DNA from 3 places in the Streptomyces sp. NPDC007901 genome. Region 2 is predicted to be linked to each of the others. Evidence: riboswitches for the same ligand, from Rfam matches in the RefSeq annotation. Region 2 holds a riboswitch; each other region holds the start of a gene.
The links. A riboswitch is a leader RNA that binds a small molecule or an ion and turns the genes downstream of it on or off. The one in region 2 is predicted to bind thiamine pyrophosphate.

Region 1 (5,002 bases), on a different contig from region 2:
GCTCCAGGCCGAGGTGGGGCGGCATCTGGGATCACTGGCGATCTCTATCAGTATCTGAAAACTCACTCCTTGTGATCTCCCGTGTACGTTCAGCAAGATTTGACTACCATTAAAGGGGTAAATCCCGGCCAGTCGGTGTCATATGACGGGGTAGGCGATGCGCGAGTCCGTACAAGCTGAAGTCATGATGAGCTTTCTCGTTTCGGAGGAGCTCTCCTTCCGCATCCCCGTGGAGTTGCGCTACGAGACGTGTGATCCGTATGCCGTGCGGCTCACCTTTCATCTGCCCGGGGACGCGCCGGTGACCTGGGCCTTCGGCCGGGAGCTGCTGATCGACGGGGTGGGCCGGCCGTGCGGGGAGGGCGACGTGCATATCGCGCCCGCCGATTCCGAGGTCCTGGGCGAGGTGCTGATCCGGCTTCAGGTCGGTGGCGACCAGGCCGTGTTCCGTTCCTCCGCGCCACCCCTGGTGGCCTTCCTCGACCGTACGGACAAGCTGGTGCCGCTCGGCCAGGAAGGCGCGCTGGCCGACTTCGACGCCCACCTGGACGAGGCCCTGGACCGCATCCTGGCCGAGGAACAGAGCGCCGGCTGAGGCGTTACGGCAGGGGGCGGGAACCGCTCCGCCGAGCCGTGTGAGGGGGAGCAGGAACGCTTCTCCGCGCCCTCCGGCAGGCGCCGTGACCCCGCTCCTCGCACGGCCCGTTCTCCAGGACCGCGCGCGGGGCTCTCACCGCTTCCGGCGCCGCCCCCGCCCGCGGCGCCCCGGGGCCTCCACGGCCGCGACCGCCTCCTTGCCGGGCCGGTCGGCCGACACCACCAGGGCCGCGAGCAGCGTGGTGACGGGCACCGAGGCGACCAGGCCGATCGAGCCCACCAGGGTGCGCACGATCTCCTCGGCCACCAGTTCGCTGTTGGCGACCGTGGCCACGCTGCTCTGCGCGATCGAGAAGAGCAGCAGCAGCGGCAGCGCGGCGCCCGCGTAGGCCAGGACGAGGGTGTTGACGACGGAGGCGATGTGGTCGCGGCCGATGCGGATGCCCGCCCGGTACAGCCCGCGCCAGCCCATCGTCGGGTTGGCCTCGTGCAGCTCCCAGACGGCCGAGGTCTGGGTCACCGTCACATCGTCCAGGACACCCAGCGAACCGATGATGACACCGGCCAGCAGCAGACCGCTCATGTCGATCGACGGGTACAGGCCGTGGATCAGGCCGGTGTTGTCGTCGGTGTTGCCGGTGAGCGCGGCCCAGTCGATGAACTCCGAACCGAGGACCCCGATCAGGCACAGCGAGACCAGGGTGCCGAGTACCGCCACCGAGGTCCGGGCCGACAGCCCATGGCAGATGTACAGGGCGATCAGCATGATGGCGCTCGACCCGACCACCGCCATCAGCAGCGGATTCGAGCCCTGCAGGATCCCCGGCAGGATGAACATCGTCAGCACCAGGAAGCTGACCGCCAGCGCGACCAGCGCCATCACACCGCGCAGCCGGCCCACCACCACGACGGCGAGCGCGAAGATCCCGGCGAGCAGTGCCATCGGGAACTTCCGGTTGACGTCGGTGACCGAGTACTGCAGGTCCTTGGGTGCGGAAGGCTCGTAAGCGGCCACGACCTTCTCGCCCTCGTGCAACTGCCGGGACTGGTCGGGCTGCACGATCTCGGTGAAGGTGCGGCCCTGGTCCTTGCCGGTGTCGACCCGGACCGTGGCCTTCTTGCAGGTGCCGTCCTCCTCCTGCTTCGAGGAACCGCCCTCGGCGGTGGAGGTGTCGCCGGTCGAGCCGCCCCCGGAGGCGTTGACCGACTTGCAGCTGACCGAGACGACCTTGGTGACCGTCGCCTGCTGCGTCTGGCGGTCGAAGCCGACGCCGGTGCGCTCGTGCGACGGGGCGCCGCCGGGCCACAGCACCACCAGGCCGGCCACGACCGCGGCGGTGAAGGGGATCAGGATCGCCGCGATGACCTTGCGCAGATGCTTGGAGACGGGCGCGGCGGGTCCGTGACTGTGGCTGTGCGAGTGGCCGTGCCCGCCACCGGCTCCGGAGCTGCCCCGGCCGGGGGCCTCTCCGGGCGGGTGGGCGTGGGCGTTGTCGTGGCTGTGCTCGTGGCCGGCCTGTTGGCCCTGTCCATGCGCGTGACCGGCCTGTTGGCCCTGTCCATGCGCGTGGCCCTGGTCGTACTGCCGGCTCTGCCCGTGGCTGTGTCCGTCACCGGCACCATGGCCCCCGTGGCCGGTACCGCCGCCCTGCGGGGCGCCGTTGCCGCGCCTCGGCTCGGGGGGCGGATGAGGGTGCTGCTGAGTCGAGGTCACCACCCGATCATCGCAAGAACGGCAGGGGCCCCCTGTTCACCGCGCCCGAATTGACGCTAGCGTGGAGGCACCTTTGCACACGCGGGAGCTCGGAGCACCGGGCTGAGAGGGCGCTGACCTCCGTATTCGCGATGTTTCACGTGGAACGAGTGATGTTTCACAGGGAACGCCGCCCGACGGAAGCCGCTGCGTCGACCGCCGAACCTGTTACCGGGTAATGCCGGCGTAGGGAGTAGGTCTCATGACCCATGAGGACGCACGCACGCCTGCCTTCAGCCAGGACGAACAGCCCATTGCGGGCGAACCGTCCCTGGAGGCCGGGAAGTCCATCGGCTGGCACAAGGGGTATGTCGAGGGTTCGCGCCCCGACCTTCGGGTGCCGGTCCGTCAGGTGCATCTCACCAACGGGCAGTCGGTGACGCTCTACGACACCTCGGGCCCGTACACCGATCCGTTCGTCGAGACCGACGTCCGCAGGGGTCTGCCGCCGCTGCGGGAGAACTGGATCATCGCCCGTGGCGACACCGCCGAGTACACGGGCCGGCCCGTCCGTCCCGAGGACGACGGGATCAAGCACACCTCGCCGCGCGGCGGTCTGCGCAACCTGGACGCGGTCTTCCCGGGCCGCCCGCGCCAGCCCCGCCGCGGCCGGGACGGCGAGGCGGTCACGCAGCTCGCGTACGCCCGCCGGGGCGAGATCACCCCGGAGATGGAGTACGTGGCCATCCGCGAGAACGTCGCTCCCGAGGTGGTCCGCGAGGAGATCGCGGCGGGCCGTGCCGTGCTGCCGGCCAACGTCAACCACCCGGAGATCGAGCCGATGATCATCGGCAAGCGGTTCCTGGTGAAGGTCAACGCCAACATCGGCAACTCGGCGGTGACCTCCTCGATCGAGGAGGAGGTCGAGAAGATGACCTGGGCGACCCGGTGGGGCGCCGACACGGTCATGGACCTCTCCACCGGCCGCAACATCCACACCACCCGCGAGTGGGTGCTGCGCAACTCCCCCGTTCCCATCGGCACGGTGCCGCTCTACCAGGCCCTGGAGAAGGTCGACGGCAGGGCCGAGGAGCTGACCTGGGAGATCTACAAGGACACGGTCATCGAGCAGGCCGAGCAGGGCGTGGACTACATGACCGTCCACGCGGGCGTGCGGCTGCCGTTCGTCCCGCTGACCGCCAACCGCAAGACCGGCATCGTCTCGCGCGGCGGCTCGATCATGGCGGCCTGGTGCCTGGCGCACCACAAGGAATCGTTCCTGTACGAGAACTTCGAGGAACTCTGCGAGATCCTCGCCGCCTACGACGTCACGTACTCACTGGGTGACGGCCTGCGCCCCGGCTCCATCGCGGACGCCAACGACGAGGCGCAGTTCGCGGAGTTGCGCACGCTCGGGGAACTCAACCGGATCGCCAGGCGTTTCCATGTACAGACGATGATCGAGGGCCCGGGCCATGTCCCGATGCACAAGATCAAGGAGAACATCGACCTTCAGCAGGAGATCTGCGATGAAGCTCCGTTCTATACGCTCGGCCCGCTGACCACGGACGTCGCGCCGGCGTACGACCACATCACCTCCGGTATCGGCGCCGCGATGATCGCCTGGTGGGGTACGGCGATGCTCTGCTACGTCACGCCCAAGGAGCACCTGGGCCTGCCCAACCGGGACGACGTCAAGACCGGCGTCATCACCTACAAGATCGCCGCCCACGCGGCCGACCTCGCCAAGGGCCACCCGGGCGCCCAGGAGTGGGACGACGCACTGTCCGACGCCCGCTTCGAGTTCCGGTGGGAGGACCAGTTCAACCTCGCCCTGGACCCGGACACCGCCCGCGAGTTCCATGACGAGACGCTCCCGGCGGAGCCGGCCAAGACGGCGCACTTCTGCTCGATGTGCGGGCCGAAGTTCTGCTCGATGAAGATCAGCCAGAGCATCAACGAGCGCTTCGGCGGTGCGCAGGCCGAGGGAGCGTCACCCGAGGAGATCGCGGAGGGGATGCTCCAGAAGTCGAAGGAGTTCGCGGCGAGCGGCAACCGGGTCTATCTGCCGCTGGCGGACTGAGCCGCTCCCCTGCTGCCGGTCCGGGGCGTCCAGCACCCCGGACCGGCACCCTCGCCCCCCCTCGGAGGGTCCGCGAGGCGTCTGTCACGGCACGAGGACGAGCTTTCCCGAGGTGCGTCCGGTCTCGATCGCGCGGTGCGCCTCGGCGGCCGCGGAGAGCGGGTAGGTGTCCTGGACGAGCACCCGCAGCCGGTCGGCCTCGATGCGCTCGGTGATGCGGTCCAGGACCGCGCCGGAGGGAGCGGCGGTGACCCACGCGTAGCGCAGCCCGCGCTCGGCGGCCCGGTGCTCGTCCATGCCCGGGTCGATCGAGGCGCCGACGAGCAGTCCGCCCGGGCGCAGCACCTCGAGGGAGCGCGGCCCGTAGGAGCCGCCGACCAGGTCCAGCACCGTGTCCACCGGGGACACGGCCGATTCGAAGGCGGTGGCCGTGTGGTCGATCAGCTCGTCGGCACCCAGCTCGCGCAGCAGATCGTGGCGGGCCGGCCGCGCGGTGCCGATGACATACGCCCCCAGTTCCTTGGCCAGCTGCACCGCGACATGGCCGACGCCACCGGCGGCCGCGTGGATCAGCACCCGGTCACCGGGCCGGACCCGGGCCAGTACGGTCAGCGCCTGCCAGGCGGTCA
Region 2 (5,002 bases):
CCGAGCTGCTGCAGCGCCGTCGCGCCGAGCCCCGCGACGACCTCGCCGGCGTGCTGGCGCAGGCCGCGGCCGACGGCGAGCTCACCGACGACGAGGCGATCTCCCTGGCCACCGCCATCCAGGTCAGCGGCGGCCACGCGGTCCGCAACAACAGCGGGTCGATGATGTACGCGCTGCTGACCCGCCCCCACCACATGGACCGGCTGCGCCGCGAGCCGGAACTGCTCCCCAAGGCCGTGGACGAGCTGTTCCGCTACGTCCCGCACCGCAACGGCGTCGGCATCCCACGGGTCGCCGTCGAGGACGTCGAGGTCGGCGGCCAGCTGATCCGGGCCGGCGAGGTCGTCTACAACGCGTACGTCGCCGCCAACCGCGACCCCGCGGTCTTCCCCGACCCCGACGTCCTGGACTTCGACCGCACCAACGGTCCCCACCTCGCCTTCGGGCACGGCCCCCACCACTGCATGGCCGCGATCATGGCCCGCATGGAGGCCGAGATCATGATCGGCTCGGTCCTCACCCGCTTCCCCGGCATCCGGCTCGCCGTACCGCCGCGCGAGGTCGAGTTCCAGAGCCGGGGCCTGATCCGCGGACCGCGTACGCTGCCCGTGACCTGGTGACCGAGGAGGCCACGCGATGCTGACGACCGCCTATGTGCCCGGCGCCCCGAACTGGCTCGACCTGGGCAGCCCGGACACCGGGGAGAGCGCCGCCTTCTACTCCGCCGTCCTCGGCTGGGAGCACCGGTCGGCGGGACCGGAGGCGGGCGGCTACGGCTTCTTCCTGCAGGACGGCAGGACGGTCGCGGGTCTCGGCCCGCTCACCGAGGAGGGCGCGAGCCCGTCCTGGACGCTGTACTTCCACACCCCGGACGCCGACGCCACCGCCAAGGCCGTGGAAGAGGGCGGCGGCCGGGTCCGGGTCGCCCCGGGGGACGTCTTCACCTTCGGACGGACCGCCGCCTTCACCGACCCCACCGGCGCGGACTTCGCGGTCTGGCAGCCCGGCGACACCCAGGGCCTGGACCTGGTCGGCGCCCCCGGCAGCCTGTCCCGGGCGGAGCTCTACACCACCGACGCGAGCGCGGCGAAGGCCTTCTACACCTCGGTCTTCTCCTGGCAGACGCGCGATGTGCCGATGGGCCCCGGACTCACCTACAGCGTCCTCACCCCGGCCGGCGCCGGCGCACAGGCGGCCCTGGGCGGCCTGATGCAGCTGCCCCAGGCCAACCTCGACGCCGGTTCGACGCCGGAGTGGCACCCGTACTTCGAGGTGACCGACTGCGACGCGACCTCCGCCAGGGCCGTCGAGTCCGGAGCCGTCGTCCTCATCCCGGTCACCGAGGCACCGGGCATCGGTCGCTTCGCCATGTTCCTCGACCCCGTAGGCGCCCTCTTCGCCCTCATCACGACGGCCCGGTCCTGAGCCCCGTCCGCACCGGGCCCCACCGGACGAAACCTTCGGTCACAGGCCACCCAAGTGGATCTGCGACACTGGTACCACCATGCCCAAGCCCGGAGAACTCACTTTCGTCGCCCCGCGCGGAGCCAAGAAGCCGCCGCGGCATCTCGCCGATCTCTCGCCCGCCGAGCGCAAGGACGCGGTGGCCGAGACGGGGGAGAAGCCGTTCCGTGCCAAGCAGCTCTCGCAGCACTACTTCGCGCGGTACGCGCACGACCCCGAGCAGTGGACGGACATCCCGGCCGGCTCCCGGGAGAAGCTGCGCGAGGCGCTGTTCCCCGAACTGATGACCGTGGTACGGCATCTGTCGACGGACGAGGGCACCACTCGCAAGACGCTGTGGCGGCTGTTCGACGGCACGCTCGTCGAGTCGGTGCTGATGCGCTACCCGGACCGGGTGACGATGTGCATCAGCTCGCAGGCGGGGTGCGGGATGAACTGCCCGTTCTGTGCGACGGGGCAGGCGGGTCTGGACCGGAATCTGTCCACCGCGGAGATCGTCCACCAGATCGTGGACGGGATGCGGGCGCTCCGGGACGGCGAGGTGCCCGGCGGTCCTGCCCGGCTCTCGAACATCGTCTTCATGGGGATGGGCGAGCCGCTCGCCAACTACAAGCGGGTGGTCGGCGCCATCCGGGCGCTCACCGATCCCGCGCCGGACGGGCTCGGGCTCTCGCAGCGCGGCATCACCGTCTCGACCGTCGGACTGGTCCCGGCCATCAACCGGTTCGCCGACGAGGGCTTCAAGTGCCGGCTCGCGATCTCCCTGCACGCCCCCGACGACGAACTGCGCGACACTCTCGTCCCGGTCAACACCCGGTGGAAGGTGCGCGAGGTGCTCGACGCCGGGTTCGACTACGTCGAGAAGAGCGGCCGGCGGCTCAGCATCGAGTACGCCCTCATCCGGGACATCAACGACCAGGCGTGGCGCGGTGACCGGCTCGGCCGGCTGCTCCGCGGCAAGCCCGTGCACGTCAACCTGATCCCGCTGAACCCGACGCCGGGCTCCAAGTGGACCGCCTCGCGGCCCGAGGACGAGAAGGCGTTCGTCGAGGCGATCGCCGCCCATGGTGTGCCCGTCACCGTACGGGACACCCGTGGCCAGGAGATCGACGGCGCCTGTGGTCAGCTCGCGGCCACCGAGCGGTAGGATCTGGCCACCACATCTTCATATTCCGACAGGGGAGCGCCACAGCGCTGAGAGTGCGGCAATCGGGCCGCAGACCCTCTGAACCTCGCCCAGGTCATTCTGGGTAGGAAGTTCGGTCATCACTCAAGCTGTTGCGCCCTGCCCGCACACCGCGGGCAGGGCCGCGTCTCTTCCTGGTCCACCCCAGGAGGAAAACACCAGTGCACACCAAGACCTTCGTGGCCGCGGCCGTAGGGCTCGGTCTCGTCACGCTGTCCGCGTGTTCGTCGTCGTCGGGTTCGGCGGCCGACTCCAAGACCGTCACCCTCGTCAGCCACGACTCGTGGGCCGTCTCCAAGAACGTGCTCCAGGACTTCGAGAAGCAGTCCGGCTACCAGGTGAAGGTCCTCAAGGACGGCGACGCCGGGCAGGCCGTCAACAAGGCGATCCTGACCAAGGACAACCCGCAGGGCGACGTCTTCTTCGGCGTCGACAACACCCTGCTGTCCAGGGCACTCGACAACGGGCTCTTCCAGCCGTACGAGGCGAAGGGGCTCGACCAGGTCGGCACGGCCTACCGGCTCGACGCGGCCAAGCACCGGGTCACGCCCATCGACTACGGCGACATCTGCGTCAACTACGACAAGGCGTACTTCAGCGAGCACAAGCTGACCCCGCCGACCTCGTACGCCGATCTCGTCAAGCCGCAGTACAAGAACCTCCTCGTCACCGAGAACGCGGCCACCTCCTCGCCGGGGCTCGGTTTCCTGCTCGGCTCCGCCGCGCAGTACGGGGACAGCGGGTGGCAGGACTACTGGAAGAAGCTGAAGGCCAACGGCGTCAAGGTCGTCGACGGCTGGGAGCAGGCCTACAACGAGGAGTTCTCCGGCTCCGCGGGCGGCAAGAAGGCCAAGGGCGACCGGCCGCTCGTCGTGTCGTACGCCTCCTCGCCGCCCGCCGAGGTGATCTACGGCGACCCGAAGCCCAGCACCGCGCCCACCGGAGTCGCGACCGGCACCTGCTTCCGGCAGATCGAGTTCGCCGGGCTGCTGAGCAACGCCGGGAACAGCAAGGGCGGCAAGGCGCTCATCGACTTCCTGGTCTCCAAGGAGTTCCAGGAGGACATGCCGCTGAACATGTTCGTGTACCCGGTGGTGAAGGGGGCGAGTGTGCCCGCCGAGTTCACCAAGTACGGTCCCGCCGCCCAGGACCCCGAGACCATGGCGCCCGAGAAGATCGCCGCCAACCGTGACCAGTGGGTCAAGACGTGGACGTCACTCGTACTGAAGTAGCCCCGCACAAGGGCCGTTGGGGGAGCGCGGCGCGGCTCGGGCTGATGCTCGTGCCCGTCGCGTTCTTCGGCGTCTTCTTCGCCTGGCCGGTCGCGGCGATCGTCACCCGCGGTCTGAAGGCCGACGGGGCCTGGCGGTTCGGGCGGATCGCCGACGTCCTCGGCCAGTCCGACATCCGGCACGTGCTCTGGTTCACCACCTTGCAGGCGCTCGCCTCCACCGCGCTCACCCTGCTGGTCGCGCTGCCCGCCGCCTATGTCTTCGCCCGCCTGGACTTCCCGGGCAAGCAGGTGCTGCGGGCCGTGGTGACGGTCCCCTTCGTGCTGCCGACGGTGGTGGTCGGGACCGCCTTCCTGGCGCTCGTCGGGCGCGGCGGACTGCTCGACGAGCTGTGGGGCGTACGACTGGACACCACCGTCTGGGCCATCCTGCTGGCGCATGTCTTCTTCAACTACGCCGTGGTCGTACGGACCGTGGGCGGGCTCTGGGCGCAGCTGGACCCGCGGCAGGAGGAGGCCGCGCGGATGCTCGGCGCCTCGCCGCTGGGTGCCTGGCGGAAGGTCACCCTGCCCGCGCTCGCGCCCGCCGTGGCCGCCGCCGCGCTGATGGTCTTCCTGTTCACCTTCACCTCCTTCGGTGTGGTGCAGATCCTCGGCGGCCCCACCTTCTCCACCCTGGAAGTGGAGATCTACCGGCAGACGTCGGAGATCTTCGACCTCTCCACGGCCGCCGTCCTCACGATCGTGCAGTTCGTCGCGGTCGGCGCGATCCTCGCCGTGCACGCGTGGACGGTACGGCGGCGGGAGAGCGCGCTGCGCCTGGTCGCCCCGGAGGTGACCGCGCGCCGGCCGCGCGGGACCGGGCAGTGGGCGCTGCTCGGCGGGGTCCTCGCCACCGTCGCCGTCCTCCTCGTGCTGCCGCTGGCCGTGCTGGTACGGCGGTCGCTCGACGGGGGGTTCGGGTACTACCGGGCGCTGGGCGACGCCGACGGCGGCACCTTCCTGGTCGCGCCGATCGAGTCGGTGGTCAACTCCCTGCAGTACGCGGTCGCCGCCACCGCGATCGCCCTGGTGATCGGCGGGCTCGCCGCCGCCGCGCTGGCCCAGCGGGACGCGGGGCG
Region 3 (5,002 bases), on a different contig from region 2:
CCGGATGCCCAGCCGTTCGAGGACCGACAGCACGGACCCCCGTACCCCCGGATCCACCCGCCGCATCGCGACCGTGGTCAGCTCGGTCCCGGACGCGACCAGCGCCCGCTCCAGCACCTCCAGGCTCGGCGCACCCCCGGTCCCCATGATCAGCCGCGAGGAGAAGGTCGTACCCCCGAGGACGAACGGATCGTCGGCCATGGCTCAGCCCCCCTGCACGGCGGTGAGGACTTCCACGCGGTCGCCCTCGGCGAGCGCCGTGCCCGGCCACTCGCCGCGCGGTACGACGGTCTCGTTGACCGCCGCGGCCACCCCGGAGGGCGCGGGCGTGAGGGACCGTACGAGCGTGTCGAGCGCGGTGCCCGGGGCGATCTCCCGGCGCTCGCCGTTGACGGAGATGGTGACGGAGAGGTTCATGCGGTCTGCTCCACGAGTACGGCGCCGAATCGCCTCGGCGTGAACGGACGGGCCTCCTCCGGCGGCTCCCCGCCGGCCAGCAGCTCCGCCATCACGTCCCCCGTGACCGGCGTGAGCAGCACCCCGTTGCGGTAGTGCCCGGTGGCCAGCAGCAGGCCGTCGAGACGGGTCGGCCCGAGCAGCGGCGCGTTGTCGGGGGAGCCGGGGCGCAGCCCGGCCCGGGTCTCGGTGAGCGGCAGCTCGGTGATCCCGGGGACCAGTTCGTGCGCGTCGCGCAACAGCTCGTACACGCCCCCCGCGGTGACCGTCGTGTCCCAGCCCAGCTCCTCGCTGGTCGCGCCGACCACCAGCTCGCCGTTCTCCCGCGGCACCAGGTAGACCTGGCTGCCGCGCACCACGGCCCGTACGGTCCGGCTGAGGAAGGGCGCGTACCGCTTCGGCACGGTCAGCCGCAGTACCTGACCCTTCACCGGCCGTACCGGCGGCAGCACGTCGTCGGGCACGCCCGCGAGCTGTCCGCTCAGGCTCCCGCCGGCCAGTACCACCTGCCGCGCGCCGCAGGTGTCACCCGTGCGGGTGAGGACGCCGGTGGCGCGCCCCCGTACCACCTCCAGGCGCTCCGCCCAGTCCCGGTGGAACACCACCCCGGCCCGCTCGCACGCGGCCACCAGGGCGGCCGCCAGCCGGCGCGGGTCGATCTGGTGGTCGCCGTCGACCCGCAGCCCGCCGCGCACGCCCGGCGCGAGCATCGGCTCCAGGCGCCGGCACTCCCGGCCCGACAGCCACTCCGACTCCAGGCCCGACTGCTGCTGAAGGGCGTGCAGCTCCCGCAGATGGGCCCGGTCGTCGGCGTCCAGGGCGACCGCGAGGGTGCCGCAGCGCCGGTAGCCGAGATCGTGGCCGGTGAGCTCGGTCAGCTCGGCGGCGAAGTCGGGATAGCGGCGGGCGGAGGCCAGGTTGAGCCCCAGCAGGGTCTGCTCGCCGTAGTGCAGTTCGGTGACCGCGGCCAGCATCCCGGCCGCCACCTGCGCGGCCCCGCCGCCGGGTTCGGGATCGACCACGGCGGTGGCGAGCCCGCGCTGAGCCGCCCGCCAGGCCGTGACCAGGCCGATGACTCCGCCCCCGATGACGAGGACGTCGGACGTATGTGAGGACATGGGCGTCCAGCCCCTCCCTTCGCCGGCATGACCCGGATCAGGTTCGTACGGTCGGAGGCCGCCAGCCTCCCTCTCAGCCCGGTGCGTCCGGGCTCCCGCGTGTGCTTGCCCGCCACCCTAGCCCGCGGGGCTCCGCCCGGGTAAGACGGCCTGGGCCCGCGCTGTGGAAGACGTCACCCAGCACGCCCCATGACTGACTGTTTGTCAGTTGTCTATCGTTCTTGTCTATGGTGATCAGGTGAGCGAGCAGACGCAGCAACAGGGCACGTCACAGACGCGGCGCGTGGTCGTCGTGGGCGCGGGCATGGCCGGGGTGCAGACCGCGGTGGCCCTGCGCGAACAGGGGTTCACCGGCCCCGTCACACTGATCGGCGCCGAACCGCACCAGCCGTACGACCGGCCGCCGCTCTCCAAGGCCGTGCTCCTCGGCAAGGCCGAGAACTCCGCCTTCGAGGTCGACTTCGAGGCCCTCGACATCGAGCTGGCGCTGGGCCGCGAGGCGCTGGGCGTGCGCCCCGCCGACCGCGAGCTGGACACCGAGACCGGACCGGTGCCCTACGACGTCCTGGTCCTCGCCACCGGAGCCGAGCCGATCACGCTGCCCGGCACCGAGGGCGTGCCCGGCGTCCATCTGCTGCGCACCCTCGACGACGCCGAACGGCTGCGGCCCGTGCTCGTCCGGCAGCACGACGTCGTGGTCGTCGGCGCGGGCTGGATCGGCGCCGAGTTCGCCACCGCGGCCCGCGAGGCCGGCTGCGCGGTCACCGTCGTGGAGGCCGCCGACCGTCCGCTCGCCGGGGCGCTGCCCGCGGAGGTGGCCGTGCCGATGACCGCCTGGTACGCCGACAGCGGCGCCGACCTGCGCACCCACGCGCGCGTGGCGCGGGTCGAGCCCGGCGCGGTGATGCTCGACGACGGCTCACAGGTGCCCGCGGGCGCCGTCGTGGTCGGCATCGGCGCCCGCCCCGCCACCTCCTGGCTGACCGGCTCCGGCATCGAGCTCGGCTCCCACGGCGAGGTGCTCGCCGACGACCGGCTGCGCACCAACGTCCCGGACGTCTACGCGGTCGGCGACTGCGCCTCCTTCCCGTCCGGCCGCTACGGCGAGCGCCTGCTGATCCACCACTGGGACAACGCCCTCCAGGGCCCGCGCACCGTCGCCGCCAACATCCTCGGCGAGACCGACGCCGTCTACGACCCCGTGCCGTACTTCTGGTCCGAACAGTTCGGCCGCTTCGTCCAGTACGCCGGCCACCACGCGTCCGCCGACCGGCTGGTGTGGCGCGGCGATCCGTCCGGCCCGTCCTGGAGCGTCTGCTGGCTGCGCGAAGACCGCCTGGTAGCCCTCCTGGCCGTCGGTCGCCCGCGTGATCTGGCACAGGGACGACGGCTGATCGAGGCGGGGCGCCAGATGGACGCCGAGGCACTGGCCGATCCGGCCCGCCCCTTGAAAGATGCGACCGCAGCGCCCCTTTAGGGGCGCGGGGCTGTTGGCATGTGCGGCTCCGCCGCGTGGGCGCGATCAGCCCCCACGGCGCCGCACCCGAACACCCACCCATCGCGCCCGAACCACCAAAACGCCTACCCTTGACCCCGTGACCGAGATTGACGCAAACATCGATGCTCTCGTCCCCGCATGGCTCACCCTCCCCGACATCGCAGAGATGCTCGACGTCGAGGTGACGCGTGTGCGGCAGCTGGTCAAGGAGGGCCAGCTCATCGCCGTACGCCGTGGCGAGAACCGCGCGCTGCACGTCCCCGCCGCCTTCATCGACGGCGACAAGGTCGTCAAGGGCCTGTCCGGGACCCTGACGCTCCTGCGGGACGACGGCTTCAGCGACGAAGAGATGCTGGAATGGCTTTTCACCCCCGACGAGACCCTGCCCGGCACCCCCGCGCAGGCGCTGAGTGAGAATCGCGGTACGGAGGTGAAGCGCCGCGCCCAGGCGCTCGCCGTCTGAGGCAGCCAGTACCGACTCAACGGGGGACCAAGACGATGACCGACACCGCCCGCGCCCGGCTGGCCGACGCCCGTCTCTACCTCTGCACGGGCGCCCGTAAGGAGCAGGGTGACCTCGCCGAGTTCCTGGACGCGGTCCTGGCGGGCGGTGTCGACATCGTGCAGTTGCGCGACAAGGGCATGGAGGCCGGCGAGGAGCTGGAGCACCTCGCCGTGTTCGCCGATGCCTGCGCCCGGCACGGCAAGCTGCTCGCGGTCAACGACCGGGCGGACGTGGCCCATGCGGCCGGCGCCGACGTGCTCCACCTCGGCCAGGGCGACCTGCCGGTACCCGCCGCCCGCGCGATCCTCGGCCCGGACGTCCTGATCGGCCGCTCCACGCACGCCGGGTCCGAGGCCGCCGCGGCCGCCGTCCAGGACGGGGTGGACTACTTCTGCACCGGCCCCTGCTGGCCCACCCCCACCAAGCCCGGCCGCCACGCCCCCGGCCTCGACCTGGTGCGGTACACCGCCGGCCTGGGCACCGACCGCCCCTGGTTCGCCATCGGCGGCATCGACCTGGGCAACCTCGACCAGGTCCTGGAGGCGGGCGCCCGCCGGGTGGTCGTCGTCCGGGCGCTCACCGACGCCGACGACCCGGGCGCGGCGGCGGCCGAGTTCGCGAAGCGGCTGCGGTCGGCGTAGCGCACCGTCCGGCCCGGCTGTCCGGAAACATGTCCAGTATCCGGACGGGAGGCCGACAAACCGGGCGAATTTCCCGAGCGCGGTTGGGTCACCGTCCGCCCCTGGCTAACCTGCGAGTATGGCCCTAGGAACTGCATCCACCAGGACTGACCGCGCACGCACCGTGCGCGACATGCTCGCCTCCGGCAAAACCACGTACTCGTTCGAGTTCTCGGCGCCGAAGACCCCCAAGGGTGAGCGGAACCTGTGGAGCGCGCTCCGGCGGGTCGAGGCGGTCGCCCCCGACTTCGTCTCCGTGACCTACGGTGCCGGCGGTTCCACCCGCGCGGGCACGGTCAAGGAGACCGAGCAGATCGTCGCCGACACCACGCTCACCCCGGTCGCCCACCTCACCGCGGTCGACCACTCGCTGGCCGAGCTGCGCAACATCATCGGCCAGTACGCGGACGCCGGGATCCGCAACATGCTCGCGGTGCGCGGTGACCCGCCCGGCGACCCGATGGGCGACTGGGTGGCGCATCCGCAGGGCCTGACCTACGCCGCCGAACTCGTCCGGCTGATCAAGGAGTCGGGCGACTTCTGCGTGGGCGTCGCCGCCTTCCCGGAGATGCATCCGCGCTCCGGCGACTGGGACACCGACGTCCGGCACTTCGTCGACAAGTGCCGCGCGGGCGCCGACTACGCCATCACGCAGATGTTCTTCCAGCCCGAGTCCTACCTTCGCCTTCGTGACTCGGTCGCGGCGGCCGGCTGCGAGACGCCGGTGATTCCGGAAATTCTCCCG

Region 1: it holds a riboswitch for thiamine pyrophosphate, as region 2 does, so the genes downstream of both, thiC (phosphomethylpyrimidine synthase ThiC) here and ACFZDK_RS32040 (thiamine ABC transporter substrate-binding protein) in region 2, are expected to answer to the same signal.
Region 3: it holds a riboswitch for thiamine pyrophosphate, as region 2 does, so the genes downstream of both, thiO (glycine oxidase ThiO) here and ACFZDK_RS32040 (thiamine ABC transporter substrate-binding protein) in region 2, are expected to answer to the same signal.

Annotation. Positions count from the first base shown of each region.
Region 1 covers NZ_JBIBKW010000003.1:65,891-70,892, reverse strand. Annotated here, with positions in the region: gene ACFZDK_RS10630 (IclR family transcriptional regulator C-terminal domain-containing protein) at 1-58, shown strand, start outside; gene ACFZDK_RS10625 (SsgA family sporulation/cell division regulator) at 158-595, shown strand; gene ACFZDK_RS10620 (YibE/F family protein) at 731-2,311, opposite strand; TPP riboswitch at 2,383-2,560, shown strand; gene thiC (phosphomethylpyrimidine synthase ThiC) at 2,553-4,373, shown strand; gene ACFZDK_RS10610 (zinc-binding dehydrogenase) at 4,458-5,002, opposite strand, start outside.
Region 2 covers NZ_JBIBKW010000011.1:118,963-123,964, reverse strand. Annotated here, with positions in the region: gene ACFZDK_RS32055 (cytochrome P450) at 1-620, shown strand, start outside; gene ACFZDK_RS32050 (VOC family protein) at 637-1,425, shown strand; gene rlmN (23S rRNA (adenine(2503)-C(2))-methyltransferase RlmN) at 1,505-2,611, shown strand; TPP riboswitch at 2,632-2,739, shown strand; gene ACFZDK_RS32040 (thiamine ABC transporter substrate-binding protein) at 2,812-3,882, shown strand; gene ACFZDK_RS32035 (ABC transporter permease subunit) at 3,927-5,002, shown strand, end outside.
Region 3 covers NZ_JBIBKW010000002.1:552,934-557,935, forward strand. Annotated here, with positions in the region: gene ACFZDK_RS08270 (thiazole synthase) at 1-201, opposite strand, end outside; gene thiS (sulfur carrier protein ThiS) at 205-417, opposite strand; gene thiO (glycine oxidase ThiO) at 414-1,574, opposite strand; TPP riboswitch at 1,572-1,683, opposite strand; gene ACFZDK_RS08285 (FAD-dependent oxidoreductase) at 1,813-3,051, shown strand; gene ACFZDK_RS08290 (Rv2175c family DNA-binding protein) at 3,170-3,535, shown strand; gene thiE (thiamine phosphate synthase) at 3,571-4,218, shown strand; gene metF (methylenetetrahydrofolate reductase [NAD(P)H]) at 4,337-5,002, shown strand, end outside.